Regions from separate parts of the Peteryoungia glycinendophytica genome, predicted to be linked through region 1. Evidence: riboswitches for the same ligand, from Rfam matches in the RefSeq annotation. Region 1 holds a riboswitch; the other holds the start of a gene.
What was found. Region 1 has a riboswitch for thiamine pyrophosphate ahead of thiB (thiamine ABC transporter substrate binding subunit). Riboswitches for the same ligand answer to the same signal wherever they lie in the genome.

Region 1 (14,871 bases):
CGGAGCAGCTGGAGATGTTGGAGAGCAATGAGGCTCTGCCCGACGAGCAGGTCACATCCATCATTGATGGGGAGCGCTGGAACGGCTGGCTCAAGGACGCGATGAACAGGCTCAACGAGCGGGAAAGCCGGATCATCAAGGCACGCCGTCTGACGGAAGACGGGGCGACCTTGGAAGAACTCGGCATGGAGCTCGGCATTTCGAAAGAGCGCGTTCGCCAGATCGAGACCCGGGCTCTTGAAAAACTCAAGCTGGCCCTGACTGATAAGGCTCCGACGGCCGCTCGTTACGAGATGGCATACTGAACAGTAGCGACAGCTGAGAGGAGCAAGCCGGCGGGAACGCCGGCTTTTTCGTCGGCTACAGAACTGACGTCACTCGGAGATGATTTTCACCCGCATGCCGGGCGAGACGGTTGAAGTCGGTCCAAGTGCATTGATCAGCCGGAAGAGCTCCAGCTTCCGTTCGGTGCCCATCATGCGTGCTGACAAAGTTCCGACGGTGTCGCCAGTGCCGACAGTGACAACCCGCACGCGCAGCGGCTTCAGCGAAGCGGCCTCTTGCGGTGTGATGCGGCGGAAAGACGCCCGAAGCTGCGCAGCAGTGGACTCAAGCGCTGCACTGCCCTTCGGTACCGCAGTCAAAAACCGGAAGATCTGCGGGCCGATGCGAATGACCGTGATGTCGAAGTCCCAGCGATCCGCGGAGGCTTTCGCGGTCGCAGCTTCAAGGCCATTCACCGAGATCGTCTGGATCGTATCCGGCAAAAGGCCGGTGACCCAGCCGCTTGAAATATAGTTCGGCAGGCTGATCTTCTGATTGTCGGCCACACCATCAAAGCGGATGGCAACATCGCCGGGGCCAGTGGCAAGTACCGCCTCGACCTTGTTGTCGATCTGGAAGCCGACCGGCACATCAAAGCGGATGCCGAGCTGGCCATGCAGGAAGGTCTGGCCGCGCACGAAACCTTCCTGAGGGCTGTCACCGTAGAGAAGGCCGTCGATACCATTCAGGTAATAGTCGCGACCAGTCTCCCCATGCGTGCCTTCGGGGCCGAACGCACGCGCATGTCGCTTGGCAAGCTCGACGCGCTGTGGCGCATTGGGATGGCTCGACAGGAAGTCCAGACTCTGGTCGGCATCGGGATCCACCGATGTGAACTGGCTATAGCGTGCCATGGAATCGAGGAAACGGGCTGCGGCATAAGGATCATAGCCTGCTTCGCCAAGGGTCCTAACGCCGATCACGTCGGCCTGCAGTTCCTGCTGACGGGAAAAGGCAGCGAGCCTAAGCTTGCCTCGCGCGAGCGCCTGCTTGCCGGCGAGATCGCTGGAAAGCACTTCTGCCACCACCCGGCTTGCAATGACTTCCGCCTCTTCGCGCCGCTGACGCTCGATGCCGTGATTGGCGGTCACATGCGCCATTTCGTGGCTAAGCACGGCGGCGACCTCGGACGCATCATTGGCCAGCGCCAGGAGCCCGCGCGTCACGTAGAGGTAACCGCCGGGCAGCGCGAAGGCATTGATCGCAGGCGAATTGAGGATGGTGATACGGTACGACTGGTTGGGGTTTTCCGAGACAGCGGTCAGCGCACCGGCAATGCGTGCAACAAGCCGTTCGGTTTTGGCGTCGGAATACTCACCGCCGTAGGAGGCTACAATACGGGGATGCTCGCGGGCACCCATCTGGGCACGCGGATCGCCCTTCTGGACTTCTTCGACGATCTGCGGATTGCTGGACGGCGAGACGGAAGGCTCATACGCCTGCTCGAACAGCGACTGACAGGACGACAGAACCAGCCCGCTTACAACGAACGCAGCTGCCGTCGACGCAAGCCTTGCAGGCCGGCGCCGCCGATTACCATCGGCAGCCATTGCGCTGTTCCGGCTGAAAAACTGCATCCTGCCCCTTAACCCTGTGCCCGAGGCTCCGCCTGTCAGGTCGGTCCCGGGTGCAGCATCCACTTGCCTGGCACCAGAATCGTGCGAACACGGTCCCTGGGCTCATTCCATAATGCGAAACTGTCGCATGCTCTAGACCATAGTGCCCGCGACCGCATTGACCAAGCCCTTGCTACGCTTGGCAACCATTCACTGGCCGCATGACAGGAGCGAACGACCAAATTAAGGCGAAGGTTCCACCTGAGGCCCGAGACCGAGGAAGTCACGGACCGGTGGGAGGTCGCGTCGGGCGAGAAATCGCGCGGTCTCAGCCTCGACGAGCACGCTCCCGCCGTCGACAAAGACGACATACTGGGCAAGCCGTTCCAGATCACGCGGGTCATGTGTGACGAGAAGCACGGTTGAGCCAGTCTCCCGATGCAGGTCGGAGAGCAGAGCAACCATGGATGACCGCAGCGCCGGATCAAGTGCTGCAAATGGCTCATCGAGTAGCAAGACCGGGCGTCGGCGCACCAGCGCCCGGGCGAAAGCCACCCGCTGGCGCTCCCCGCCTGATAGAGAGCCGGGCAGCCGTCGTTCGTAGCCCGCAAGGCCGACGCGTTCGAGGGCTTGCGAAATCGCCACGCGATCGGTTGGTTGGAGCCTGAGGCCAGGATGGATGCCGAGCCCGATATTGGTGAAGAGATCCAGATGGGAAAACAGGTTGTTGTCCTGAAAGACGAGGGAGACAGGGCGCTCTGCCGGCGGGAGCCGAGTAACGTCTAATCCATCGATCCAGACCGTGCCGCTATCCGGCCGCTCGAAACCGGAAACCAGATTGAGCAACGTCGACTTCCCTGCGCCAGACGGGCCGACAATCGCTGTGACCGCGCCAGCCTGAAACTCGCAATCGAAATGGAATCGGTTCTGGCTAAGCGTCAACCGGGTATGGGCGAGATGGACGGAGGCGTTAGCCGGCATGGACTCGCTCCTTTGCAAGAGAGCCCGGCGAGGTGCCGGGTGCGCCGATCAGCGCCAGCACCAGGCAGATCAGACCCAGAAGCAGCGCCAGACCGTCGGCATCGTTGCTGCGATAGCTGCCCATCTGCGCATAAATGAGTGTCGGTAACGTGGTGATATTCTCGGAACCAAACAATGCGACTGCCCCCAAATCACCGAGCGAAAGAGCCATGGCGAAGGCGAGTGCCGTGAGGAGTGGCCGTCGAAGCGCCGGCCAATCGACGAAACGCAGCCTCTGACCAACCGAAAGGCCAAGACTTTCACACAACCGACCGGTGCGGTCACGGTGTTCGGAAAAGGCGGGCCCGAGAACTCGCACAGCAAACGGAAGAGCCATGAGGGCGTTGATACCGACCACGACGAGGGGCGCAAAATCCGCGATATCACCGTGCGGTCTGAGGGCCAGGAACCAGCCAGTCGCGAGGATGCTCGTCGGGAGCAGGAGCACCAGCGAGGAGGCACCCGCAAGACCGATTGAGAAGAGACGTGCCGTCCAGGTGAGCGAAGTGTGTCCCGACAGCTGGCTTCGTGCAGCAATAATCAGATAGGCTCCGAGCGTGGCAGCGAGGCCTGCTCCCAGCGAGACCATGAGGCTGGTCAGCGCCGCCTGTTGGAAGGCCTCTTGCTCGACAAGCCGGACGAGATCGGCCCGCAGTCCGGATACAACCACCTGTCCGAGCGGCAGAACAAGGAAGAGGCCGCCGGACACCAGCATTAACCCATCCACCAACCGAACAAGGGGACGATGACCATCGAAGCGCACATAGCCGCGACCGCTGGTCGTCCCCGAATCCCCGGCTACGGGCAATAGGCTGAGGACCGCGAGGACGCAGCCGGTCACGGTGATCTGAACACATGCGAGCGAGACCGCCCGCACAGGATCGAAATCGAAGCGCAGCGCCTGATAGATTGCCACCTCGATCGTGGTCGCAGCCGGCCCACCCCCGAAGACGAGGACCAGCGTGAAGCTGGTAACACACAGCATGAAGATCAGCCCCGCAGCGCCTGGGATCACCCGCGCAAGCACTGGCCATTCGATGAACCGGAACGTGGATAACGGCGAAAAGCCGAGGCTGGCAGCGGAACGCCAATACTCCGCCGGTACGCGTTCCAGCGCAGACAGCATCAGGCGGGCCGCGAGGGGCAGGTTGAAGAAGACATGCGCGATGAGAATGCCAGACAGGCCATAGATCGATACGGGCTGCGAAACCCCGAGCCACGAGAGAAGCTGATTGACCAGACCGTTGCGGCCAAATACCCCGATAAGGCCGAGCGCGCCTATCAGCACAGGCAGACCCATCGGCACCGCCATCAGCCGGATCAGCCACGGCCGGCCCGGGAAGCTTGGCTGCCGCGCCAGAGCACTGGCGAACGGCAGGGCGAGACCGACGGAAAGCAAAGTGGAAAGCAGAGCCTGCCACAGGGTAAAGCCGAGCACGGAGCGCACGACCGGATCAGCGAAAACCTCCAAACCGGCGACAGGCCCCGACAGAAGCATCACGAGCGCCACCCCGACGAAGCCAGAGATCACCATCAAGACAAAAAGACCGCCCGCGAGAGCAGGCAGTCTTACACGCCACGACTGGTGCAGCGGGCGCAGCATCAGCGGGTCAGTTGAGCGTCATCGCCTTCAGCCACTCGTCGATCCAGGCCTGACGATTGGCCGCCACTTCGGCCGGGCTCATCAGGAAGGTCGTCTTCGGCTGAACGAGCTTGCCGAAGGCATCCGGCAGCGGCTCGGACGTATCAGCAGCCGGCATCATCCAGTTGTTCGTCGGAATAGTATCTTGGAAACCGGGCTCAAGAATGAAGGCGAGGAACTGCCGCGCAAGATCCTTATCCGGCGCGTTCTTCAAAATGCCGGCAACTTCGATCTGAATGTAATGACCTTCTGAAAAATCCGCTGCCTGATAGCGCTCGGTATTTTCTGCGACCATGTGGTAGGCCGGCGATGTTGTGTAAGACAATACCATCGGCGCCTCCCCCTTTGTAAACAGACCATAAGCTTCCGACCAACCGGGGGTCACCGTGAGAACACGGTTCTTCAGCTTGGCCCAGGCCTCGGGCGCCTTCTCGCCATAGACGGACTTGACCCAAAGCAAGAGTCCGAGGCCTGGCGTCGAAGTGCGGGGATCCTGAATGACGATCTTCTGGTTCGGGTCACCCTCGACCAATTCCTTGAGGCTCTTCGGCGGCGTCTGGATCGCCTGGGTGTCGTAGATCACTGCGAAATGACCGTAGTCGTAAGGCACGAACACATCATCGCTGAAGCCCCCAGGAACCTTCACTGTCGACGTGTCGATCACAGCCTTATCGAACAATCCTGTCTGCTTGGCTTCCTCCACCAGATTGGTGTCCAGCCCCAGCACGACATCGGCCTTGGAGCTTTGACCTTCAAGCTTGAGACGGGTCAGAAGGGCCACTCCATCGGCAACACCGACAAAATTGACGCTGCAATCGCAGGTCTTTTCAAAGGCTTCCTTCACCTTCGGCCCCGGTCCCCATTCGGAGATGAAGCTTTCATAGGTATAGACAGTCAGAACCTTGTCAGCTGCCTGCGCCGACGCGGATAGACCGGTTGGCAACAAGGCTGCGGCAAGGCCGACGCGAACAAATTTAGCGAGATGTGACGGCATGACGCCCTCCTCCAAAAGATCAATGATATCGGGATAGGGCGTTTACAATCGACGCGTCTAATCCCTCCGCCGGTGTTAACCGGATCAGGTTCCGCGGGTTGGCTGACGCCTCTCAGCATTCCGATCACGGCGGATCAGAAGGCACCCCGTTAGAGCAGTCATGGAAATAGCGCGGCAGGTTGGGGAGCGCAAGATGGCAGACCTCTTGGTGCTACGGTAAGCCAAACGCAATCTCGCCATGCTATGCAGTCAACAGACTGTAGTTGAACGTTTTCGAGGCTTGATGGCATGACGAGTGAAACGAGCGGAGGGCCGATCTCAGTCGATCAGATTGTTGCCGCCGTCGAAGGGAGCTTTCGCCGCCAGATAGCCATCGCCTTGGATAGCTTCTGGCACTCTGCAATTCGCAATCGCATCCTCGTCTTCGCCTTCGCATTGGTCGCTGTCATCCTGGCAACCGCCTATGGCACCGTGATGCTGAACCACTGGAACGCGCCGTTCTACAATTCGCTGGAGCAGCGAAACCTGCCGGCATTTCTGCAGGAACTTCGCAACTTCGCTGTTATCGCCGGTGTGCTTCTCGTGCTCAACGTGATCCAGGCCTGGTTGAACCAGATGACGGCTTTGCACATGCGGGAGGGTCTGACGCGCGACGTCATCGACCAGTGGCTTGCGGGACGTCGCGCCTTTCGCCTCTCCATGGCGAGCCCGCTCGGCGTAAACCCGGACCAGCGCCTGCACGAAGATGCGCGCAAGCTCGCAGAGATGACAACGTCACTGTCGATCGGTCTTTTCAATGCGACCATTCTTCTGGTGAGCTTCATCGGGGTCCTCTGGGGCCTATCGAGCGACCTCGTCTTCAAGCTGGGAGACTGGAGCTTTCAGATCCCCGGTTACATGGTGTGGGGTGCCATTCTCTATGCCCTTGCCGCCTCGCTTTTGAGCCGCCTCGTCGGACATCGGCTGTCGAACCTGAATGCTGAGCGTTATGCCCGCGAGGCCGACTTACGTTTCTCCCTCATGCGCGCCAACGAGAACCTGGACGCCATCGCCGTGGCGCGCGGAGAAGACGCCGAAAAGCGACATATCCATGAAACGCTGGACGGCGTTTTGGGCTCGATCCGCAACCTCGCCCTCGCGCTCACCAATCTCACCTGGGTGACCGCAGGCTTCGGCTGGCTGGCAATCATCGTCCCGATCCTGATCGCCTCGCCAGCCTATTTTTCCGGGACCATCACCTTCGGTGGCCTGATGATGGCGGCCGCGGCCTTTACCCAAGTCTATTCGGCTCTGCGCTGGTATGTCGACAATTTTGGGCAGATTGCCGACTGGCGCGCAGCACTCCTCCGCGTCACGGTCTTCCGCGCTGCTCTCGATGCGATGGACAATGCGGAGCAGATGCCAGGCAGGATCGAAATCTTACCGTCAGAGGATGGCGCACTGCGTCTGAGAGGGCTCGAGATCGGCTCCCGCTTGCAGGGCGAGAACAATGGCGGCGCGTTCCGCCTCGTCGAAAGAGACGTCGAGATCGCTCCCGGCCAGCATGTCATGGTCAACGGCGACCAGGGCGTGAATCGCAAGCTGTTCTTCAATGCGCTTGCTGGCCTGTGGCCGTTCGGCAAGGGCAAGATCTTTCTCCCCGCAGCGACGGACATCCTCTTCATACCACAGATCGGCTACCTGCCGGAGGGAAGCCTGCGCAGTCTGCTCGCTTACCCCTTGGCTTCCGCGAACTTCACCGATTCCGACATGAAGCTTGCCCTGGAGAAGGTGGGGCTTGGAAATCTTGGCGGCCGTCTTTACGAGCGTGCCCGCTGGGAAAGGCTCCTCGACAAGGATGAGCAGATGGCGCTGGCCTTTGCCAATATGCTTCTGCGCAAACCGCGCTGGGTCGTGCTATTCGATGTGCTGGAGGGGTTGGAGCCGGACACCGAAATCCGTTTGGCAGCTTTGCTCGGCGAAATGCCCGACGCCTCCCTGCTCTACATTGGTCGTTCCGCCGCCTTTGCCAAGGCAACGGGAGCAAGGTTGGTGCATCTCGAGCGGATGATGGATCCCCCGAGGTGAAGCGGTCTTCTACCCCTCGAGTTCCTCGCGCAGCATCTCGAGCTCCAGCCATTCCTCTTCCCAGCGGGTAATGTCGGCGCGAAGCTTCTCCATTTCGGCAGCGAGCCGGGCGAAGGTCGCCGGGTCCTTCGAGAAGAGATTGGGATCCGCCATCTTGGCTTCGCGCGCGGCAATCTCTTTCTCCGCCTTTTCCATGTCCTTCGGCAAATTTTCGAGAGCAAATTTCTGCTTGAACGACAGTTTACCCTTGCTCTTGGAGACAGCTTCGGTGGTCTTTGCGCCAGACATGTCCTGCGCCTTAGCCTTTTCGGCTTTTTCGGCGCGCTTGCGTTCGTCCTCGACGCCCTTGCGCTGGGCCAGCATGTCCGAATAGCCACCGGCATATTCGATCCAACGGCCATCGGGGGCATCCGGATTGGCGGGCGCAATGGTCGAGGTCACAGTGCGGTCGAGGAAATCACGGTCATGGCTGACGAGAATGACCGTACCTGCATAACCCGCGACAATTTCTTGCAAAAGATCCAACGTCTCGATGTCAAGGTCGTTGGTCGGCTCGTCGAGGATCAGCAGGTTCGATGGCTTTGCCATGATCCGCGCCAGCATCAACCGGGCCCGCTCACCGCCGGATAGATTACGGATCGGCGTGCGAGCCTGTTCCGGCTGGAAAAGGAAGTCTTTCATGTAGCCGGTGACATGCTTCTGCTCGCCGTTGACGAGCAGATTCTCACCACGGCCGTCGGTCAGGTAATGGGCCAGCGTATCGTCCGGATTGAGGTCTTCGCGCTTCTGGTCGAGAACCGCGATTTCCAAGTTCGTCCCGAGCTTGATCACCCCACCGTCCGGCCGCAACTGGCCGGTTAGCATCTTCAGAAGCGTCGTCTTGCCGGCACCGTTCGGGCCAATCAGACCGATGCAGTCGCCGCGATGCACGCGGATGGAGAAGGGCGCGACGATGGTCCTGTCACCATAGGTTTTCGTGATCTTGTCTGCCTCGACGACCAGCTTTCCGCTTTCGCGACCTTCGCTGACGGCAGCCTGGATTGTGCCCTGCGGCCCCTTGTGGCCCCGATAGTCCGCACGCAGCGCCTGGAGATTGCCCAGTCGCCGCATATTGCGCTTGCGCCGCGCAGTGACGCCGTAGCGTAACCAGTGCTCCTCGCGCTCAATCTGGCGGCCGAGCTTGTGCTGCTCGATTTCTTCCTCTTCCAGCACCTTGTCGCGCCATTCCTCGAAATAGGAAAAGCCACGGGCAAGCCTGCGCGACAGCCCGCGGTCCAGCCAGACCGTGGCGGTCGAGATCTTCTCTAGGAAGCGGCGGTCGTGCGAGATCAGGACGAGCGCGCTTCGCGTCTTCTGCAATTCGCCTTCGAGCCACTCGATCGTCGGCAGATCGAGATGGTTCGTCGGCTCATCAAGCATCAGAATGTCAGGCTCGGGCGCCAGCACGCGCGCAAGCGCTGCGCGCCGCGCTTCACCACCCGAAAGCCGCGTCGGATCTTCCTGACCGGTCAGACCCAGATGCTCCAGCAGATAGGTCACGCGGTACGGATCATCACCCGGCCCAAGCCCTGCCTCGGCATAGGCTTGAACGGTGCCGTAACCGGCAAAATCAGGTGCCTGCTCGAGATAACGGATGGTGGAGGCCGGGTGACGGAAAACCTCCCCCGACTGTGCCTCCACCAGACCGGCGGCAATCTTCATCAACGTAGACTTGCCCGAACCGTTGCGCCCGACCAGGCAAATCCGGTCGCCTGGTTCAACCTGCAGCCCGGCACCGTTGAGGAGCGGGGTACCGCCGAAGGATAGGTAGATATCGTCGAGTTTCAGAATGGGAGGCGCCAAGGCTTCAGGCTCCGGAAAAATCGTAAGGGCGTGCCAGAAGGACGGCACGGCCACGGGTGAGCGAGACCGAAATGGGACCTTCGGCGACATTGGAAATGGTGCGCGACGATCCGAAGGCCAGCGAAAAATCGGTGAGCGGATAGCGCGCGTTGCGGATCGTCAGACCTTCAAGCGCGGTAAAACCCAGAACCGAGAACAACGCCCCCTTCGGCAATTCCAGCTCGAGCTGGCTCTCGTCTGCAAAAGGATAGGCCTCTTCGTCGCCGGAGGTCAGCACCACCTCGAACCCATCTTCGACAAGGCCAAGCGCATTCAGGTAGTGCTGCAAGGCATGGTCCGAGCGCTCACCGCCGAGCGCACCTGCAAAAATCAACCGCGTTGCACCCCGGGCAATCGCCTCGGCGACGGCAATCTCGCCGTCGGTCGCAGCCTTGGCGGCAGGATAGGTGCGACGCTCGACTTGCGGCCACTGCGCAACAAGGCTTGCGTCGCTGCTGTCGAAGTCGCCTGCCCAGAGTTCGGGAACGACCCCGAGCGCTAAAGCATGCCGCATGCCACTATCCGCGGCAATCGCACGACTGCCTTGGGTCAGAGCCTTGAGGCGATCCGTCACGGTCAGATGACCACCTAGAAGAATGGTGAAGGACGAAGGAGTCATGGGCCTGCCCATAGCGCATGTCAGGGGCAAAGGGAAAGCGGTTTGAAAGTGCTGTGAGCAGAACTGTCTCAAGGAGCAAGCAGCGGTCAGCCCCCCACTTTACGACCACCCGGAGGATTTTGAGCGCTCGAGTGTCCGGTGCGGTTGGGATGGGAGACCGAGTACCCTTTTGGAATACCAAGCCCGTCTGAAGGCAAGGGTCTCCCGCCTTTCGGTGTCAGCGCTTCTTGGGAGTCGAGGACTCCGCATTCTTCATCTGCGTGTTGAAGCTCGACACAGGGGCCGCAGACGGCTTCTCCTTGTCTTTCTTAGGCTTTCTCACTTCGCGGTTCGACCGCTGCTGACCTTTGGCCATGATGACTTTCCCTGTTCTGGAGTTCGCAGCCATCACGGGACTGAGTGCGGATGGATTCGGTATCATTTCCACCGACGCAGCAGTCGGAATGGTCCGCTTCGATCGAGACACGCTACGCCTCTCTACGGCGGTATAGCAAGAACCATCTGGATGTCCGTGGTGCCAAGAATGGAGCGGTTGTTCCCTCGATCCGATGATCGAGCATTATTGAAAGTCTTTTTTGCTGAACCGCGGGACCGGACAGATGCCGTTCGCGACGGTCGCGGCACTCGAAAGCGATCACGGCAGGTTGATAATCCGTTCCACGACACAGATGTCACAGTCACCTCCTGCGGTCGCATCTGCATGCATCGCAAGAAGATCAACATCTCAGTCGTCATGGCAGGCCAGAAGGTCGGCATCCAAGAGTCGATGACGGCATTTTCTCGTCAGCTTCATGCACTATGATCTGGGATATATCGACCTGGAACAGAGGACTTTGCAAACCATCGACAACTCCTTCGGCAAGGATGTTACCCATGTCTTAGGTACACGATGTTACCTATGTCTTCGGTATGGACAAAGGTTCACAATGGCGGAGAGGGTGGGATTCGAACCCACGATACCCTTGCGAGTATGCCGCATTTCGAGTGCGGTGCTTTCGACCACTCAGCCACCTCTCCGGTCACACTGGTCGGCGCTTCATGGCGCGGGCTGTCTCATAGCGGCAACTGAAACCCCATGCAAGAGTGAATGCGACGGTTTTTCCAGCTTTTATCTTGACAGCTCTAGGTCCCTCACGTATGCGACCCTCGACTTAAAAGGTGTAGCGATACCTCTTGAAAGCCTCGCTCTCGCGGGAATGAACCGGCAGAGAAAGTCTCTGCTCCTCCGACTGGCAAAAAGACGGCCCCTTCCAAGAGGAGAGCCGGAACGAACATGAAAGGATAAAAAATGTTCGCAGTCATCAAGACCGGCGGTAAACAGTACCGCGTCAACGCCAACGACGTGCTGACCATCGAAAAGTTGGAAGCCGAAGCTGGTGCAACCATCGAATTCACCGAAGTTCTCATCGTCGGCGAAGGCGAAGATGCCAAGATCGGCGCGCCCTTCGTTGCCGGCGCCTCCGTCAAGGCCGAAGTCGTCGAGCACAATCGCGGCAAGAAGGTCATCGCCTTCAAGAAGCGTCGTCGCCAGAACTCTAAGCGTACGCGCGGTCACCGCCAGCACCACACCGTGGTGCGCATCACCGACATCGTCGCGGCCTGATCGGCCAGGGTTTCAGAACAAGGTTTAAAGGAGAACTCCAATGGCACACAAAAAAGCTGGCGGTTCCTCGCGCAACGGTCGCGATTCCAATTCAAAGCGCCTCGGCGTGAAGAAGTTCGGCGGCGAAGCCGTCATTCCGGGCAACATCATCGTTCGTCAGCGCGGCACGCAGTGGCATCCCGACGCCAATGTTGGCATGGGCAAGGACCATACCGTTTTTGCACTCGTCGCCGGCAATGTTGCTTACCGTACCAAGGCCAATGGCAAAGTGTACGTGTCTGTCATGCCGAAAGCCGAAGCAGCGGAATAAGCCGGTAGCGCTCTAAAACAGCCGGCGTCTCATCGACCCGGCTGAATGCGCAAAGGTTCAGTCTGAAGAAAGGGGAGATGGGGCGCCATCTCCCCTTTTCCTTTTTTCCAACCAAGGAGACTGAACCATGCAGAGTTTATTGTTGAGGGACGACCAATCACGGTCGCCCGACGATCGGCAAAGGCCCGATCGGTCACGGAGCGATTGCCCCGTTTTGTTGTCGCAACGACTGGTCCTGCGCGCACCGCACATCGAGGACATTGACGCCCTTGCCCATCTCGCCAACAACGCCGCGATCGCCACCATGGTGGCCCGCATGCCGCACCCCTACACGGCAAAAGACGCAGCGGACTTCGTGCGACGCACGAATATCGGCGAGATTGGCAAGTGCGTCTATGCCATCACCAAAGCAGACAACGGCGAGTTTCTCGGTTGCTGCGCGCTTGAGCCGCATCCGGAAAACGATGATATCCTCGAAATGGGCTATTGGCTGGGCGAACCCTATTGGAACAGGGGTTATGCAACGGAAGCAGCCCACGCGCTGATCGACATGGCCTTCCGCACCCGCGAATGGATCACGCGCATTGATGCGCGTTGCAGGGTCACCAACATCCCCTCGCGCCGGGTCATCCAGAAGTGCGGCTTCCAGTTCCAGGGCTCCGGCATGGTCGGCAACCTCGCCATGGGCGGCACGGTACCGGTCGAATGGTACCGGCTCGACCGCAAAACCTGGCTGTCGCTGAAGAGCTGGGGGGAGATGCGATGAGCGCGCTTGTTGCAGAACGCCGGACGGTCGCTTCTGCGGTCGGACCCGGTCCTTGCCCGGTCATCGAGACCGAGCGTCTCGTGCTGCGGCCGCATCGGCTGGACGACGCGGAGGCGATCGCCACATCGCTTGGGGATTTCGCCGTGGCCCGCATGTTGACCCGTGTTCCGGTCCCTTATGACCGGCAGGACGGGCTGGACTGGCTGAACATGGTGACATCAGGCCTGAAGCCTGACTGGTCTTTCGCCATCACCCTTGATGAGGTTCATGTCGGTGTGGTGTCGATCGAACTGCGCCATGGTCTGTGGCATCTCGGCTATTGGCTCAACCGCTTCTACTGGGGCAGGGGTCTGATGAGCGAAGCCGTGGACGCGGCGCTTAATCGCTTCTTCCGCCGCTTACCCGCAGCGGAGGTCGCCGTTGGCGCGTTTACCGATAATACCGCCTCGCTGCGCCTTCTGGAAAGACGCGGGTGCCGGATCATCGGCGTGACCGATGTCTATTCTCGCGGTCGAAACGGCATGGTGACTCTGGTCGACATGCGGCTGAACCAGGCGGATTTCGCAGCTAGACATCTATGAGCCGACGATTGTGGAGCCTGGGGCATCCGCCCCGGCTCACCATGCGAGTTCGGTCCACACCGGCAGATGATCGGACCCGTTCGCCTTCGTATCCACCCAGGCCGTTTTCAGGCGATGCGCCAGACCGCCGCTCACGAAACAGTAATCGAGATGCATACGCCGCAACCCATCTTCGCTCACCCAGCTATAGCTGTTATCGGCCCGGCTGTTCAGATGCGCCTGCGCATCAGTCGGAAAGCCGGCGCGCGGCGCGCGGCCGTAATAGGCGTCAGCATGGCCGGTCATGGCGATATATTCCGGTCTTTCCGGTTCCATGTTGAAGTCACCCATGATCAGGAAGTCGGCAGGCGAGGGAGGATCGACCACCGCAAACTCGCTGGCGCCCGTCAACGCACCGCCTTCCTCAAGGAAACTGCAGGCCCGCGCCTTGAGAAAGGCGATCTGGGCGATGCGCTCGTCGGGAGAGACGTGGTCGAGATGAACGCTGTAAACGCGAAGCGCGCCACCGGGCGCCTCAATCACGGTCTCCAGAGCGCTGCGCTGCAGGTTCAGCTTTCCATAGGTTCGGGCGCGCGGCAACAGCAGGTTTCGGCTGGCCCGGATCGGGAAGCGCGACAGCACCATGTTGCCGAACTGGAAGCGCCGCTCCCGCAAACGCCCCCCGATCATCTCATGATCGACCAGCACGTCGCAGGCAGGGCCGAAACGGCAAAAAAAGTCGGGAAACAGCGCGGAGAACGTCTCCACCAAATCGGCATAACCATTCCGCTCGTAGCCGCACGTCACCTCCTGCAGGGCGATGACATCAGCGCCCCGGATGCTGGAAGCAATACGCTCGGGGTCAAAACGCCCGTCCTGGCCGATCCCGTACTGGATGTTGTAGCTGACGAACTTCACGATACTCTTTGACCTCTGCTTCAACGGGCTATATCGATGGCCCCAATCCATCCGCAGAACGTGACACAAGATTTGACGGCAGCAAGATGAAATTTCTCGACGAGGCCAAGGTATATATTCGCTCGGGCGACGGCGGCGCCGGCGCTGTCTCGTTTCGGCGCGAAAAGTTCATCGAGTTCGGCGGACCTGATGGCGGCGACGGCGGTCGTGGTGGCGATGTCTGGGTGGAAGCCGTCAACGGCTTGAACACCCTGATCGACTTCCGCTTTCAGCAGCACTTCAAGGCAAAGACCGGCACGCACGGCATGGGCCGAAACCGCACCGGCGCCAATGGCGAGGATGTGACGCTGAAGGTTCCCGTCGGCACGCAGATCTTCGAAGAAGACTCGGAAACGCTGATCGTTGACCTGACTGTCGAGGGGCAGCGCTTCCGCATCGCCAAAGGCGGCAATGGCGGCTTCGGCAATGCCCATTTCAAGACCGCGACCAACCAGGCTCCAAACTGGGCCAATCCTGGGCTGGAAGGCGAAGAAAAAACCATCTGGCTGAGACTGAAGCTGATCGCCGATGCGGGGCTGGTCGGCCTGCCCAATGCTGGGAAGTCCACTTTC
Region 2 (14,871 bases), on a different contig from region 1:
CTCTCACCGACCGGCTGCCCGTCAGGATCGCATCAAAGAAGCTGCATTTCTTCTCCGCCGAAACCGGCAGACGCATCGAGCCGACAACCGCAGGCGGGACGCCGACGTCCGCCCCTCGGGCGCCGGTCGCAAGCTTTGCCTGAGCGACCGGATAGATCGCATTTGAACGATCTCCCAAACCCCGTTTTAGCGGCTTGCTGATAGCGTTCCCGCAAATTGCCTTTGTGGGGGACGCCATGCCTGTAAAACTTCTGTTGGCCGGAATGGCCGGTCTGATGCTCGCGACGCCGCGCCGCAAAAGCGAAGGGCCGGCCGCGATGATCGCCGCGCATGCCGATCATCTTGCGCTGAAGGCAGCCCCGATCAACCCCGACTGGATCATCCGCGGCACTCCGCTTGCCCGCATGGGTGAGCATTCGACCAGCACCGACGAGGCCAGTTCCACCGCCGTCTGGGATTGCACCGCCGGTGAATTCCGCTGGTTCTTCGGCTGGGACGAGACGGTCGTCATTCAGGAAGGCGAGGTGCACGTCACCGACGCGGACGGCGGAGAACGCTTGCTGCGGGCCGGCGACATCGCCTATTTCCGGGGCGGCACCTGGGCCACCTGGCGCGTCGATCATTATGTCCGCAAGGTCGCCTTCCTGCGCAAGCCTTTCCCGGGGCCGCTCGCCACGCTCTACCGGCTGCGCAATGCCCTGCGCCAGGGCAAGTTTTCCGCCCTCTGATCTGAACCCGCCATCAGCAAAATTGAAGCCTGCCGCCGTTGCCATCCCCCGCGGCTCGGCCTAAACCTGCCTTGCTTTCGAACGAGGACAGACCCATGGCGAAAATCACCAATGTCGCGGTCCAGATGGACCACGTCTCCACGATCAATATCGCGGGCGATAGCACTTTCGCCATGAGCCTGGAGGCGCAGGCCCGGGGGTACAAGCTCTTCCACTATACGCCCGACCGCCTGTCGATGCGCGACGGCAAGGTGTACGCCACCGTCGAGCCCATGGAACTGCGCGACGTCAAGGGAGACCATTTCACCCTCGGCGCCCCGGAACGGATCGACCTGTCGACCATGGATGTCGTTCTGCTGCGCCAGGATCCGCCCTTCGACATGAGCTACATCACCTCGACCCATCTCCTGGAGCGCATCCACCCGAAGACGCTCGTCGTCAACGATCCGGCCTGGGTGCGCAACTCGCCGGAAAAGATTTTCGTCACCGAATTCGCCGACCTGATGCCGCCGACCCTGATCACCAAGGATCCGGCCGAGATCGCCCGCTTCCGGGAAGAGCAGGGCGACATCATCCTGAAGCCGCTCTACGGAAACGGCGGCGCCGGTGTCTTCCATTCGACCCGCGACGACCGCAACTTCTCCTCGTTGATGGAGATGTTCAACCAGATGTTCCGCGAGCCTTTCATCGCCCAGGGCTATCTGCCGGCTGTGCGCAAGGGCGACAAGCGCATCATCCTCGTCGACGGCGAGCCGGTGGGCGCGATCAACCGCGTCCCGGCCGAACATGACGCCCGCTCCAACATGCATGCCGGCGGCAGGCCAGAGCCGACCGAGCTGACCGCCCGCGAACGCGAGATCTGCGCCCGCATCGGTCCCGCTCTCCGTGAACGGGGCTTCCTCCTGGTCGGCATCGATGTCATCGGCGATTACATGACCGAGATCAACGTCACCTCGCCGACCGGCATTCGTGAAGTGAAGAAGTTCGGTGGCGCGGACATCGCCTCGCTTCTTTGGAATGCCATCGAGCGGAAGCGCGCCTGACGCAAGCACCTGAAACGGCTCAGAAAGTTCACGGCACGTTCTGCTCTTGCAACCGACTGCAACCCTATACCTATTGCAGGATGCGGATGTTCCGCAAATGTTCTTGCTAATTCCTGCGCCTTATGCGAGATTGTTCCCGTCGCCACACGCAATATGAAGTTGCAGGTGGCGGCCAGAGGACGATCGGCGAGGGCGGGCAATGGTGGCGCGTGTCAGTACGGTTGCATTCCAGGGGATCGAGGGTGTGCCCGTCGATGTCCAGGTCATGGTGGCGCCGGGCAAGCCCGGCATGCAGATTGTCGGCCTACCCGACAAGGCGGTGGCCGAAAGCCGCGAACGGGTGCAGGCCGCGCTCCATGCCTCCGGTCTCGCTCTGCCGCCGAAGAGGATCACCGTCAATCTGGCGCCTGCGGATCTTCCAAAAGAAGGGTCTCATTTCGACCTTCCCATCGCGCTCGGCCTGATGGCCGCGCTGGGCGCCATCCCGGGTGACGCGCTCTCGGGTTATCTCGTCATCGGCGAGCTCAATCTCGACGGCACGATTGCCCCCATCGCCGGCGCGCTTCCGGCGGCCATCAGCGCAAACGCCGTCGACAAGGGCCTCATCTGCCCCGCCGACAGCGGCGCCGAAGCCGCCTGGGCCGGCGCAGACCTCGACATCCTCGCGCCGCGCAGCCTGATCGGCCTCGCGAACCATTTTCGCGGCACCCAGATCCTGTCGCGACCGGAACCGTCGGTGCGCGCACTGCCCGCCAACCTTCCCGATCTCGCCGATATCAAAGGCCAGGAAAGCGCCAAGCGCGCGCTGGAAGTGGCCGCCGCCGGCGGGCACAATCTGCTGATGGTCGGCCCGCCCGGATCGGGAAAATCCATGCTCGCCGCGCGGCTGCCCTCGATCCTGCCGCCGCTCTCTGCGGCCGAATTGCTCGAAGTTTCGATGATCCATTCGATCGCCGGCCAGCTTTCGGGCGGCAAGCTGTCGGATCGCCGCCCCTTCCGGACACCGCATCATTCCGCCACCATGGCGGCGCTGGTCGGTGGCGGCTTGAAAGCACGACCAGGCGAGGCATCGCTCGCCCATCATGGTATTCTTTTCCTGGACGAATTGCCGGAATTTGCTCCGCCGGTTCTCGATGCGCTCCGCCAGCCGCTCGAAACCGGCGAATGCATCATCGCCCGCGCCAATCACCGGGTTTCTTACCCCTCTGATTTCCAGCTTGTGGCGGCGATGAACCCGTGTCGCTGCGGCATGGCCGGGGAACCCGGCCATGTCTGTGCCCGCGGCATCCGCTGCCAGACCGAGTATCAGGGCCGCATTTCGGGCCCCCTGATGGATCGCATCGACATCCGCATCGACGTGCCGGCCGTCTCGGCCTCCGATCTCATCCGGCCGGGAACGGCTGAAAGCAGCGCCGACGTTGCCCGGCGCGTGGCGACCGCCCGTCAGCGTCAGCGCGAACGCTTCGCCCGTCTCGACCTGCCGTTTTCGACCAATGCCCGCTGCTCCACAGCCTTGATCGAGACGCTTGCCGAACCGGACCCGGCGGGTCTGCAGCTTTTGCGCGACGCGGCCGACAAATTCCGCTTTTCGGCCCGCGGTTATCACCGGGTACTGAAAGTGGCCCGCACGCTCGCTGATCTGGATGGGGTGGAAACCCTGGGTCGCATCCACCTCGCCGAAGCAATCTCCTACCGCATCGCCTCGGAACGTCTGGCGGCCGCGGCATAATCGGCTGGAGAAGGGGGAAGTGTGGCGGGCCAGGATCCAGGGTCTCTCGGGAACTGAACGCAGTGAGTGCAGACCGGGACTCTGTAAAGCGAGGTCCGGCTAGGCCGTGGGTCCTTCGGCCTCGGGAGTTGAGGCAAAGATCAGGCGGGCTGTGCCATCTCTGTCGGCCGCAGCATGTCGGTCGGCAATGACATGCGGATGATGGCGCCGGTCTCGGGATAGCTCATCTCGGCATGGCCACGCACACCGGAGATGACGCGTTTCATCAAGGTGGAGCCGAAGCCGCCGGCGCCCGCCTGAGGCGCCGTCGGCATTGGACCGCCGCTCTCTCGCCACTCGATGACCAGCCGACCCTCTTCGCCTTCGGCTTGCTCCAGCCGCCAGGTGAGATCGATCTGCCCGGAGCCCACACTGAGCGCGCCATATTTTGCGGCGTTGGTCCCGAGTTCGTGCAGGATCAGGCTGAGCACCACCACCGTCTGGCCGCCGATAGGAACCCTGGGGCCGGAGGCGGAAAAGCGGGGGGTGCCGACGACCGCAAAGGGCTCGAGCGCCTGGAAGATAACGGCCTGCAGCGAGGCATCCTCGCCTTCGCGAAGACCCCGCAGCAGAAGATTGGACCGGCCGAGTGCGGTTAGGCGGTCGCGCAGGCGCGCCGCCAGTTCCTCGGCGCTGGAGGCGTTCTTCAGCGACAGGCTGATGATGGCATTGATGGTGGCGAAGATGTTCTTCAGCCGGTGGTCGAGTTCCTGCGCCATAACCTCCTGGCCGTCGGCCAGTCGCTGGCTCTCCTGTCGTGCGACGATCTCTGCCCGGTAGGCTGCCATCATCAGGTGGATGAGCGAGAGATCGGTGACGATGACGAAGACGTAAAGTCCCATCGCAATCAGCGTGCCGGCTGAGACATCGAAACGATAGGGCGTGATGAAGAAATACCAGGCGGCAAGGCCGGAAAGGATCCCGACCAGCATGCCCTGACGCACGCCGAAGACGAAGCCACAGATGACGACGGCGGGAAAGAAGGTGAGAAACGGAAAACCGGCCGGCATCAGCGGGTCGAGCCAGGCCCGCAGAAAGAGCGCAACCAGGAAGACAGCGAGGCTCAAGCCATAGGTGACGATCTTGTCCTTGCTGGACAGCGTCTTTTGCACCGCGGCAAAGGCCGGCAAGGTATCGAAATATGCGCGCATGGCCCTATTCGTCTCGCAGAAATTACGAATAATCAGAAATTACGGAAGGGTGTTAAAGAAATGCTAGCTGACGCAAAAGACGGCTGCAACCCATCACGACACTTAGTGGTCCCTCCCGGTTTTCTCAAGCTCAACGGTCACTGACGATCCTTCCGGCGGCGCCGGGGGGAAGTCGATGCACGCGTGGTGCGCGCGAAAGGAGCAGCTTTCACCGCGGAGAGGAGAAGAAAAAATATCAGGCCCCCCTCGCTCCGGCTCTGCTTCTTTAGGGCCAGAAGGGGCGCCGCCAGCTATCATGCCTTCCTGGCGACAGCCGCCTTGATATATCGAATCGCAGTAGCCGGGATAGTGGCCGGCCATACCATGGGGCCGAATTTGGCAGAAGCAGCCCGAGAGGGCCGCCTCTGCCGATTGCGGAGGGATTGTTTATTCCCCGAGCCCGGCAAAAAGTGCGGTCGAGAGATAACGTTCGGCGAAGGACGGGATGATGACGACGATTGTCTTGCCGGCATTCTCCGCGCGCAGGCCGACCTTTATCGCGGCCGTCAGGGCAGCACCCGAGGAAATCCCGACTGGCACGCCTTCCAGCCGCGCAACCAGCCGGGCAGTCTCGAACGCCTCGTCATTGGTGACGGTGACCACCTCGTCATAGATGCCGGTGTCGAGAATAGCCGGGGCAAAGCCGGCGCCGATGCCCTGGATCTTGTGGGGCCCCGGATTGCCGCCGGAGAGAACCGGGCTGTCGGCGGGTTCAACCGCCACCACCTGGACCGACGGTTTCTTCGCCTTCAGAACCTGCCCCGTGCCGGTAATCGTGCCCCCGGTGCCGATGCCGGACACGAAGATGTCGATACCGCCGTCCGTGTCGTTCCAGATTTCCTCCGCCGTTGTCTTGCGGTGAATCTCCGGATTGGCCGGGTTCTCGAATTGCTGGGGTATGATTGAATCCGGCGTCGTTTCTGCCAATTCCTGCGCCTTGGCAATCGCGCCCTTCATGCCCTTGGCGCCTTCGGTGAGAACCAGTTCTGCGCCGAGCAGGGCCAGCATCTTGCGCCGCTCGATCGACATGGTCTCGGGCATGGTCAGGATCAGGCGATAACCCTTGGCAGCGGCCGCAAAGGCAAGCGCAATGCCGGTATTGCCGGAGGTCGGCTCGATCAGCGTGGTCTTGCCGGGCGCAATCTTGCCCTGGGCTTCCAGACTCTCGATCATTGCCACCCCGATACGATCCTTGACCGAGGCAATCGGATTGAAGAATTCGAGCTTGGCGAGCAGATGCGCCTTGACGCCCTTTTCCTTGGCCAGCTTGTCCAGCCGCACGATCGGTGTGTCACCGATCGTCTCAGTGATCGATCCATAGACGCGACCGCGTCCGGGCTTCTTGGCATCCGTCATGTTTCGTCTCCCTGCACCATTATTCGTTGGCAACAAGATAGGCGGATTGTCTCGCGACTGCCAGAACCCTTTGTCTGCAGCCTGTCGGAAAAGGGAAATATTCCTCTGCCAAGGCGGGGAAATCCGCAAGCTGCTCGCGGCTCGGACGGGCGCCCGCCATGTGCCTAAACGGGTCTTGTCGCGATATAGGCGGCGGTACCGGCAAGGATGCTCGCCGCGCCGCGATTGAGGAGCTTCAGGGCCGATGGGCGTTTCATCAGGTGCCGCGCCTGCGCCGCGAGCAGGATATAGGGAATGAGCACCGCCATCAGCACGGCAAATGTCAGCCCGATCAACAGAAGATAGTCAAGGAAGCCGATGGCGCTGAGCGGCAAAAGGCTCGGCACCAGCGCGATATAAAACAGCATCGTTTTCGGGTTGCCGAGCGTGACCAAGAGGCCCGAGAGGAAAGAGCGCCAGGCCCGGTTCTCGGTTTCTGCCGCCACGGACTGCGCCAGCAGACCCGATGTCCAAAGCTTGTAGGCGATATAAACGAGATAGGCCGCCCCGACAAACTTGATCACGAGGAACACCGTGGTGAAGGTCTTGGCCACGAGTGCCAGCCCGAGGATCACGGCGGTGAGGTAAACAATATCGCCAAGGATTAGCCCGAAGCCCATGAACAGCGTCGGCCGAAATCCGGACCCGAGCGCCCGCGCGACGATGGCCGTCATACCGGGCCCGGGAATGGCCGCTGCAATGAACAGGGCGCCGCAATAGGCGATGATCGTGGCCAGTGTCATGGTGGTGTCCTCCTCCGCACTCTCTGCATAAGTTCGCCCGAGCCGACTTGCAACGGTGACACGATCGGCCTTGCAGCGTGAAAGCCTCCGCTCTTAAGTGGCCCGGCCATAGTCCGGAGACTTCCGCATGCCAAGCTTCGCAGCCTTCGTCGCCTTTGCACTCATCTGTCTCGGGATGGTGCTGACACCGGGGCCGAACATGATTTATCTCGTGTCGCGCTCGATCTGCCAGGGGCCCATGGCGGGGCTTGTCTCGCTGGGCGGGGTGGCGCTTGGCTTCGTTGTCTACATGCTCTTGACCGCTTGCGGCATCACCGTGCTTTTGCTCGCCGTCCCCTTGGCCTATGAGATCCTGAAGTTCTGCGGCGCACTGTATCTCGGCTGGCTCGCCTGGCAAGCGCTCCGCCCCGGCGGTCGTTCGCCCTTCCAGGTGCGTGACCTGCCGATCGATAGCCCGCGAAAACTCTTCGTCATGGGCTTTGTCACCAGCCTGCTCAATCCGAAGGTCGCCATCCTCTATATGTCGCTCCTGCCGCAGTTCGTAGACCCCACGCTCGGCAGCGTCTTCACCCAGTCGCTGATCTTGGGCTTTACGCAGATCGCGATAGCCGTCACCGGCAATGGCCTCATCGCTCTGTCTGCCGGCACCATCGCCCTCTTTCTCGCCGGACGGCCGGTCTGGATGGTGGTTCAGCGCTGGCTGATGGGCACCGTGCTCGCCGGGCTGGCGGTCCGCATGGCGATGGAAGCGCAGCGCTGAGATGGGCCCTCATACACCCGTCGACCCGAACCCGCCGGGACCCCGCGCCGTGTCGGATGTCTCGGTCACCTCGGCCACCCGCGCTTGCGTCACCGGCGCAATCACCATCTGGGCGATCCGCATGCCGCGCTCGATCACGAAATCCCCGTCGCCGAGATTGATCAACAGCACCTTCACCTCTCCGCGATAGTCGCTGTCGATCGTGCCGGGCGTGTTTAGGCAAGTGATCCCGTTCTTGAGGGCAAGGCCGGAGCGTGGCCGGATCTGCGCCTCGAAGCCTTCGGGGATCTCGAAGATGAAGCCGGTCGGGACCAAGGCTCGCTTTCCCGGCGCCAAAGTCATCGGCGCATCCTCGGCAACGGCAGCTCTCAGATCCATGCCCGCAGCACCTCGCGTTTCGTAAGTGGGCAGATCGATCCCCTCGCCATGGGAGAGACGCTTCAGATTGAGCATGGGACCAAGGACATCGGAGCGAATGGCGGACATGGGCGGGATTCCTTTGTTTGCGCGCTCAATTGCATATTGGCCGTCGAAACGCTAGATAACCGCCGACCAAAAGGAATTCCTGAGACATGGCTGAAACGCTCGCAGAGGCGGTCTCCCGCCGCCGCACCTTTGCTATTATCGCCCACCCGGACGCCGGCAAGACGACGCTCACTGAAAAGCTCTTGCTGTTCGGCGGCGCCATCCAGCTCGCCGGCGAAGTGAAGGCCAAGAAGGACCGCATCCAGACCCGGTCGGACTGGATGAAGATCGAGCGCGAGCGCGGCATTTCGGTCGTCACCTCGGTCATGACCTTCGAATACGAAGGCAATGTCTTCAACATTCTCGACACGCCCGGCCACGAAGACTTCGCCGACGACACCTATCGCACACTGACCGCCGTTGATGCCGCCGTCATGGTCATCGACGCCGCCAAGGGTATCGAGCCGCGCACGCTGAAGCTCTTCGAAGTCTGCCGCATGCGCGACATCCCGATCATCACCTTCGTCAACAAGATGGACCGCGAAAGCCGGGACATCTTCGAGATCCTCGACGAGGTCGAAGAGAAGCTCGCGCTGGATACCGCCCCGATCACCTGGCCGGTCGGCCGCTCGAAGAGCTTCTGCGGCTCCTACAATCTGGCCAACAGCACCTTCCGCGGCAGTGACACCCAGGCCGAGCCGAGCAAGGTCAACGGTCCGCAGAGCGTCGCCGATCACCTGCCGGAAAACGAACGCGCGGCTTTCGTCGACGAGCTGGAACTGGCGGTCGAGGCCTGCCGTCCCTTCGACCAGAAGGCCTTCCTGGAAGGCCACATGACACCCGTCTTCTTCGGCTCGGCGCTGCGGAATTTCGGCGTGCGCGATCTGATCAATGCGCTCGGCGCCTATGCGCCCCCGCCGCGCGACCAGGTGGCTGATGTCAGAACGGTGCATGCCTCGGAAGAAAAGATGACGGCCTTCGTCTTCAAGATCCAGGCCAACATGGACCCGAACCACCGCGACCGCATCGCCTTTGCCCGCATCTGCTCCGGCAAGCTGGAACGCGGCATGAAGGCGAAGCTCGCCCGCACCGGCAAGCTGATGGGGCTCACGGCACCGCAATTCTTCTTCGCCTCGCAGCGCCAGCTGGCCGACACCGCCTTCGCCGGCGACGTGGTGGGTATCCCCAACCACGGCACACTCCGCATCGGCGATACGTTGACCGAAGGCGAGAATCTCGTCTTCCAGGGCGTGCCGAACTTCTCGCCGGAAATCCTGCGCCGCGTGCGGCTGGAAGATGCGATGAAGGCGAAGAAGCTCAAGGAAGCTCTGCAGCAGATGGCCGAAGAGGGCGTCGTGCAGCTCTTTTCGCCGGAAGACGGTTCACCGGCCATCGTCGGTGTCGTCGGCGCGCTGCAGCTCGACGTGTTGAAGGAACGCCTGTCGGCAGAATACACCCTGCCGGTCTCCTTCGAAATGTCGCGCTTCTCCGTCTGCCGCTGGATCTCGGCCGACAACAAGGATGATCTCGAAAAGTTCATGACCCAGCGCCGCGGCGATATCTGCCGCGATCTCGATGGCGATCCCGTCTTCATGGCGCAGGACCAGTTCTCGCTGCGTTACGAAGCCGAGCGCTATCCGGCGATCAAGATGGTCGCCATCAAGGAATATCACGTTGCCAAGGCGGCGTGATCGGCTCACGCACCCGGCATGCGCTCCATAGGGCGCATGCCGCTCTGCCGTCATCTAAGCCAGCCTCGCAGTGGCCTCAGCGGCGACGCAGCCGGATCAGCCCTTCACCATCGACATCCACCGTCACGCCCTCATAGCCGTGCAGGCTCGGATGGCGTGTTTCCAGCGGATGCGTATGGGTGGCCGTGATCACCATGACATCCGCGCCGGCGCCTTCTCCGGCCAGCACGCCCGCCATCACATCCTCGAACACTAGGCAATGGGTCGGATCGACGCCCAGTCGCTCTGCGCCCAGCCTGTAGCCGGCGGGATCCGGCTTGCCGATTTTGACGTCTTCCGCCGTAACGATCTTGAGCGGTTGTGGCAGGCCGGCGGCCGCGATGCGGGCGCGGGCAAGCGCCGAGGGCGCCGAGGTGACGATCGCCCAGCGCTCGGCCGGAAGCGCGTTCAGGAAGTCGATCGCGCCGGGGATCGGCACGATCCCTTCGACATCCTCGATTTCGCCGCGCTCGATTTCCAGCGCTTCGGCGACCACATCCACGCCCGGAAGGTTCAGCCCCCGGATCGTGTCGATGCCGCGCTTGCCATGCATGGTCGGCAGGAAAGCCTCGACATCGAGCCCCATTTTCGCCGCCCAGCGGCCCCAGACCCGCTCGGCGGCGGCGATCGAGTTGAGCAGCGTTCCGTCCATGTCGAAGAGGAAGCCGTGGTAGGAGCGGGTGGGGAGAGGCGAGGGGGAAAGGGTCAAGAGCGTGCACCTGATGCTGGGGGAACGAGAGGCAGGTAGCCAATTTGGCGGCAAGCGGCAAATGAATTGATCAAAGACAAGGTCCGCTCGTGACAGGCGGAACGCTCTGGGATAGACAGGAAGCAGACAGGGGCGTCCTGCGAAAGCCGGGCTGAGAAGCACCCTTTGAACCTGACCCAGATCATGCTGGCGGAGGGAGTCGTTCGGTCTATCCGGCAGTTGGCTGCCCGAGTCCGCCGCCGCTCCACCGTCGAAGGGAGCGCGCCGATGACCAATCCGATCCGCAACGTCCTGTCCATCGCCGGCTCCGATCCCTCCGGTGGTGCCGGCATCCAGGCCGATCTAAAAACCTTTGCCGCCCGGGGCTGTTACGGGATGGCCGTGATCACCGCGCTCACCGCCCAGAACACGCAAGGCGTCTCGGCTGTTCGCCCGCTCGATCCGGACTTCGTCCAGGAGCAGATCCGCATGGTCTTTGCCGATGTCAGGGTGGATGCGGTGAAGATCGGCATGATCGCCAATGCCGGCATCGCCGCCGCGGTGGCCGAAGCGCTGAAACCCCATCGCGGAATTCCGGTCGTGCTCGACCCCGTGATGATCGCCAAGGGCGGCGCGGCACTGCTCGATCCCGCGGCCGTTGACGTCCTCAAAGAAAGTCTGCTGCCGCTCGCAACGCTTGTGACTCCCAATCTGCCCGAGGCTGCAGCCCTGCTGGGCGATCCGGAAGCCTCCGACCGGCGCATCATGGAATCCCAGGCCGTGCGGCTGACGGCGCTCGGGGCGAAGGGCGTGCTGGTCAAGGGCGGACATCTCGCCGGTGGCGAGAGCCCGGATGTTCTGGTGACGGAGGGGCAGGTGACCTGGTTTGAGGCGTCCCGCATTGCCACGCGCAATACCCATGGCACCGGTTGTTCGCTGTCGAGCGCGCTCGCGGCGGAAGTCGCCAAAGGGCTCGAACCGCAGGAGGCGGTCAGCGTGGCGAAGGCATGGTTGGAAGAGGCTGTCCGCACCTCGGGCAGTTTGTCTGTCGGATCGGGCCACGGCCCGGTGCATCATTTCCATGCTCTGTGGTCAGCCGATCAGAGGAACTGAAAATTTTCAGCTGTCGGCGTGGCACTCAAGGTCGCGGATATCGAAGACGAAGGGCAGGGCGGAGCCGAGCCATGTCTGGTGGCGAGGCTTGAGTTCTCGTCGCTGGTCTATGGTGCCGAGCCGGATGCCGATCTCTCCATCGGCGCTTTCGCGCCAGAGCGGCGAGCCGCAGTCGCCGCAGAAGAACTGGTCGCTCGGCTTTCCGCTGTCACCGAACTTGCGGTAGCGCCGTGGCTCTCCGGAGACGAGGCGAAGGCTGCCAGTGATGGCCGCCGCCGTCACGCGATAGGCAGACCCGGTCAGGCGTTGGCAGTCGGTGCAGTGACAGATCCCGATCCGCTCCGGATCGATCTCCGCTTCGTAGCGAACTTCGCCGCATTGGCATGATCCCGTCACCCGCATCGCATCCCCCTGAAAAGAAAAGCCCGGCGCTGGAGGACGCCGGGCGAGATGAACTTGACTGCGGGAGGTTAATGATCGGCCTTGATGAAAGTTCCGTTCTGCAGCTCTTTCATCGCCTGCATCAGTTCTTCGCGGCTGTTCATGACGATCGGGCCATGCCAGGCGACCGGCTCCTTGATCGGCTTGCCGGTGACGAGAAGGAAGCGAATGCCCTTTTCGCCGGCCTGCACGGTGATTTCGTCGCCGGTGTCGAAAACGACGAGCGTGCGATTGCCGGAGAGGTCACGGATGTTGAGCTCCTCGCCCATATATTCCTTCTCGACCTTGACGCCGAAGGGTTTTGACGCATCGCGGAACGAGCCGGAGCCGGCGAAGATATAGGCAAAGGCGGAGCGATAGGTGTCGACCGGAAACGTCTTGCGCTTGCCGGGTGGCACCGAGATGTCGAGATAGACAGGCTCTGCGGCAATGCCGTCGACAGGGCCGCTCTTGCCCCAGAAGTCACCACAGATGACCCGCGCCGACGTACCGTCGTCATCCACGACGACAGGAATGTCGGCCGACTTGATGTCTTGGTAGCGCGGCTTCGTCATCTTCAGCGACGAGGGCAGGTTGGCCCAGAGCTGGAAGCCGTGCATGCGGCCGGCAAAATCGCCCTTCGGCATTTCCTGATGCATGATGCCGCTGCCGGCCGTCATCCATTGCAGGTCGCCGGCACCCAGCATGCCCTGGTTGCCCAGGCTGTCGCCGTGTTCGACGGTACCCGCCAACACATAGGTGATCGTCTCGATGCCGCGATGCGGATGCCAGGGGAAGCCGCGGATATAATCGCCCGGATCGTCGTTGCGAAAATCGTCCATCATCAGGAAGGGATCGGTCATCGAGGGATCGCCGAACCCGAACACGCGGTGCAGCTTCACGCCGGCGCCTTCCATGGTCGGAGTGGCGCGGCTCTCATGCTTGACGGGACGAATGGACATCGGGACTGGCTCCTCGGGCCGAAATGCGGTGATTGAGGCGCAATATAGCCGCTCTTCCTGGTGGGCGCAGCAGGACCGGACGGAACGCAGTGTTCACATTTGCCCGTGCTGCACTGCAAAAAACAATTGCTGCCGCCGACAAATTTCTGTCATGAAAGTGGAGATGTTTGCGAATCGTTAGTTTATCAGGCGAACACTGGCGTCGGGCAGCCTTCGTGTCGGCGCCTTCCGGAGTTGTGAAACGCATGTGTCGTTGGGCAGCCTATCGCGGAGAAGCGATCTTCCTCGAGGAACTCGTCACCTCGCCTGCCCACTCGCTCATCGAACAGTCCCATTGCGCGACCCGCGCCAAGACGGCCACCAATGCCGATGGTTTCGGCATCGCCTGGTATGGCGACCGGCCGGAGCCCGGCCGTTTCCGTGACGTCCTGCCGGCCTGGTCCGACTGCAACCTGAAAAGTCTCGCGCGCCAGATCCGCTCGCCGCTTTTCCTCGCCCATGTTCGCGCCGCCACCCACGGCTCGACCCGCCGCGACAACTGCCATCCCTTCGTGCACGACACCTGGTCCTTCATGCACAATGGCCAGATCGACCATTTCGATCGCATCCGCCGACCCATGGAAGCCATGCTCGATGACGCCCATTTCAATGCCCGCGTCGGCACAACGGACAGCGAACTGCTTTTCCTGCTTGCCCTGCAGTTTGGCCTGAGGGAGCGCCCGCTGACGGCCATGAGCGAGGCGGTCGGCTTCGTCGAGCAGATCAGCCTGCATTTGACCGGCGCAGCCCGCGTCCGCATGACCGCCGCCTTCTCGGACGGCGAGACGCTTTATGCCGTCCGCTACTCGACCGATGAGTTCGCCCCGACGCTCTACGCCGCGCCCATGGGGCCGAAGGGCAGCTACTGCCTGGTGTCCGAACCGCTTAACGACGAAGCCGACACCTGGGTGGAAATTCCGCCCTCGAGTGCCGTCATCTTGAGCGCCAAGGGCCTGGAGGCAGCGGAGTTCAAGCCGGTATCCGCACGGATCGACATGCCACAGATCCGGTCGGTCGCGCTTGCCGGTTGATCTTAGGCCTCAGTCGTCGATCCCCAGTTCCCGCCTGAGCTTGCGTGTCAGACTGCCGGCGACAGCTCGGTAGGATCGCTGCAGATATTCCGTAAGCTCGGCCTCTTGAAGCTCGGTATCCGGGGCGACGCTCACCCATTTCCGCTTGGCAAAATAGGGCGCCTGCGAGACGCCCTGCAAGGCGGTCAGGATCTCGAAGCTTTCCTCGCTGACTTTGAAGGCCAGGTGCCGGTCGTTATCGGACAGAAGGCCGAAAACCTTGTCCCCGACTTTGCCGACCCGGCTATCCCACTGGTCGACCTGACTGGTGGCCGGAAGGCTCTCGACAAAAGCGGTAAATCCTTCGCGGGTGAAGAGGCTCATGCCGGGGCACCCGCCATCTGCATGGCGATCCACAGCGCCAGTCGCTCGGCGACGTCCTCCTTCGACAGGTCCGGCCACGCTTCCACGCCGTCGCGCGTGATCAGTTGCACGCGGTTACGGTCTCCGCCCATGACGCCGGTCTGTGGTGAAACGTCGTTGGCTACGATCAGGTCCGCCCCCTTGCGTTCGAGCTTCGCCCGTCCGTTCTCTTCCACGTTCTGCGTTTCCGCCGCAAAGCCCACCACGAGGCGCGGCCGTTTCGCGTGATGGCCCACGGTCTTCAGGATGTCGGGATTCTCGGTAAGCATCAATGGCGGCGGTGCTTCGCCCGGCTGCTTCTTGATTTTCTGGTCGGAACCTGAGGCCACGCGCCAGTCGGCAACGGCCGCAACCATCACGGCGATATCCGCCGGCAGATTGGCAATGACCGCGT

Region 2: it holds a riboswitch for thiamine pyrophosphate, as region 1 does, so the genes downstream of both, thiD (bifunctional hydroxymethylpyrimidine kinase/phosphomethylpyrimidine kinase) here and thiB (thiamine ABC transporter substrate binding subunit) in region 1, are expected to answer to the same signal.

The regions. Positions count from the first base shown of each region.
Region 1 is NZ_VFYP01000002.1:419,055-433,925, forward strand. It holds gene FJQ55_RS16600 (RNA polymerase factor sigma-32) at 1-305, shown strand, start outside; gene FJQ55_RS16605 (M48 family metalloprotease) at 375-1,874, opposite strand; gene thiQ (thiamine ABC transporter ATP-binding protein) at 2,124-2,861, opposite strand; gene thiP (thiamine/thiamine pyrophosphate ABC transporter permease) at 2,851-4,503, opposite strand; gene thiB (thiamine ABC transporter substrate binding subunit) at 4,511-5,536, opposite strand; TPP riboswitch at 5,581-5,695, opposite strand; gene FJQ55_RS16625 (ABC transporter ATP-binding protein/permease) at 5,825-7,603, shown strand; gene FJQ55_RS16630 (ABC-F family ATP-binding cassette domain-containing protein) at 7,613-9,445, opposite strand; gene FJQ55_RS16635 (thiamine diphosphokinase) at 9,450-10,103, opposite strand; gene FJQ55_RS23440 (hypothetical protein) at 10,321-10,458, opposite strand; partial or broken gene FJQ55_RS24010 (hypothetical protein) at 10,744-10,985, shown strand; tRNA gene FJQ55_RS16645 (tRNA-Ser) at 11,031-11,120, opposite strand; gene rplU (50S ribosomal protein L21) at 11,392-11,706, shown strand; gene rpmA (50S ribosomal protein L27) at 11,747-12,016, shown strand; gene FJQ55_RS16660 (GNAT family N-acetyltransferase) at 12,144-12,782, shown strand; gene FJQ55_RS16665 (GNAT family N-acetyltransferase) at 12,779-13,363, shown strand; gene FJQ55_RS16670 (endonuclease/exonuclease/phosphatase family protein) at 13,400-14,260, opposite strand; gene obgE (GTPase ObgE) at 14,347-14,871, shown strand, end outside.
Region 2 is NZ_VFYP01000001.1:304,778-319,648, forward strand. It holds gene FJQ55_RS01520 (sn-glycerol-3-phosphate import ATP-binding protein UgpC) at 1-143, shown strand, start outside; gene FJQ55_RS01525 (cupin domain-containing protein) at 264-728, shown strand; gene gshB (glutathione synthase) at 824-1,771, shown strand; gene FJQ55_RS01535 (YifB family Mg chelatase-like AAA ATPase) at 1,971-3,500, shown strand; gene FJQ55_RS01540 (HWE histidine kinase domain-containing protein) at 3,641-4,690, opposite strand; gene cysK (cysteine synthase A) at 5,117-6,085, opposite strand; gene FJQ55_RS01550 (LysE family translocator) at 6,250-6,867, opposite strand; gene FJQ55_RS01555 (LysE family translocator) at 6,995-7,627, shown strand; gene dut (dUTP diphosphatase) at 7,637-8,113, opposite strand; gene FJQ55_RS01565 (peptide chain release factor 3) at 8,200-9,783, shown strand; gene FJQ55_RS01570 (HAD-IA family hydrolase) at 9,860-10,531, opposite strand; TPP riboswitch at 10,650-10,746, shown strand; gene thiD (bifunctional hydroxymethylpyrimidine kinase/phosphomethylpyrimidine kinase) at 10,799-11,623, shown strand; gene FJQ55_RS01580 (GFA family protein) at 11,630-12,025, opposite strand; gene FJQ55_RS01585 (pirin family protein) at 12,094-13,005, opposite strand; gene FJQ55_RS01590 (class II glutamine amidotransferase) at 13,251-14,075, shown strand; gene FJQ55_RS01595 (MmcQ/YjbR family DNA-binding protein) at 14,085-14,438, opposite strand; gene coaBC (bifunctional phosphopantothenoylcysteine decarboxylase/phosphopantothenate--cysteine ligase CoaBC) at 14,435-14,871, opposite strand, start outside.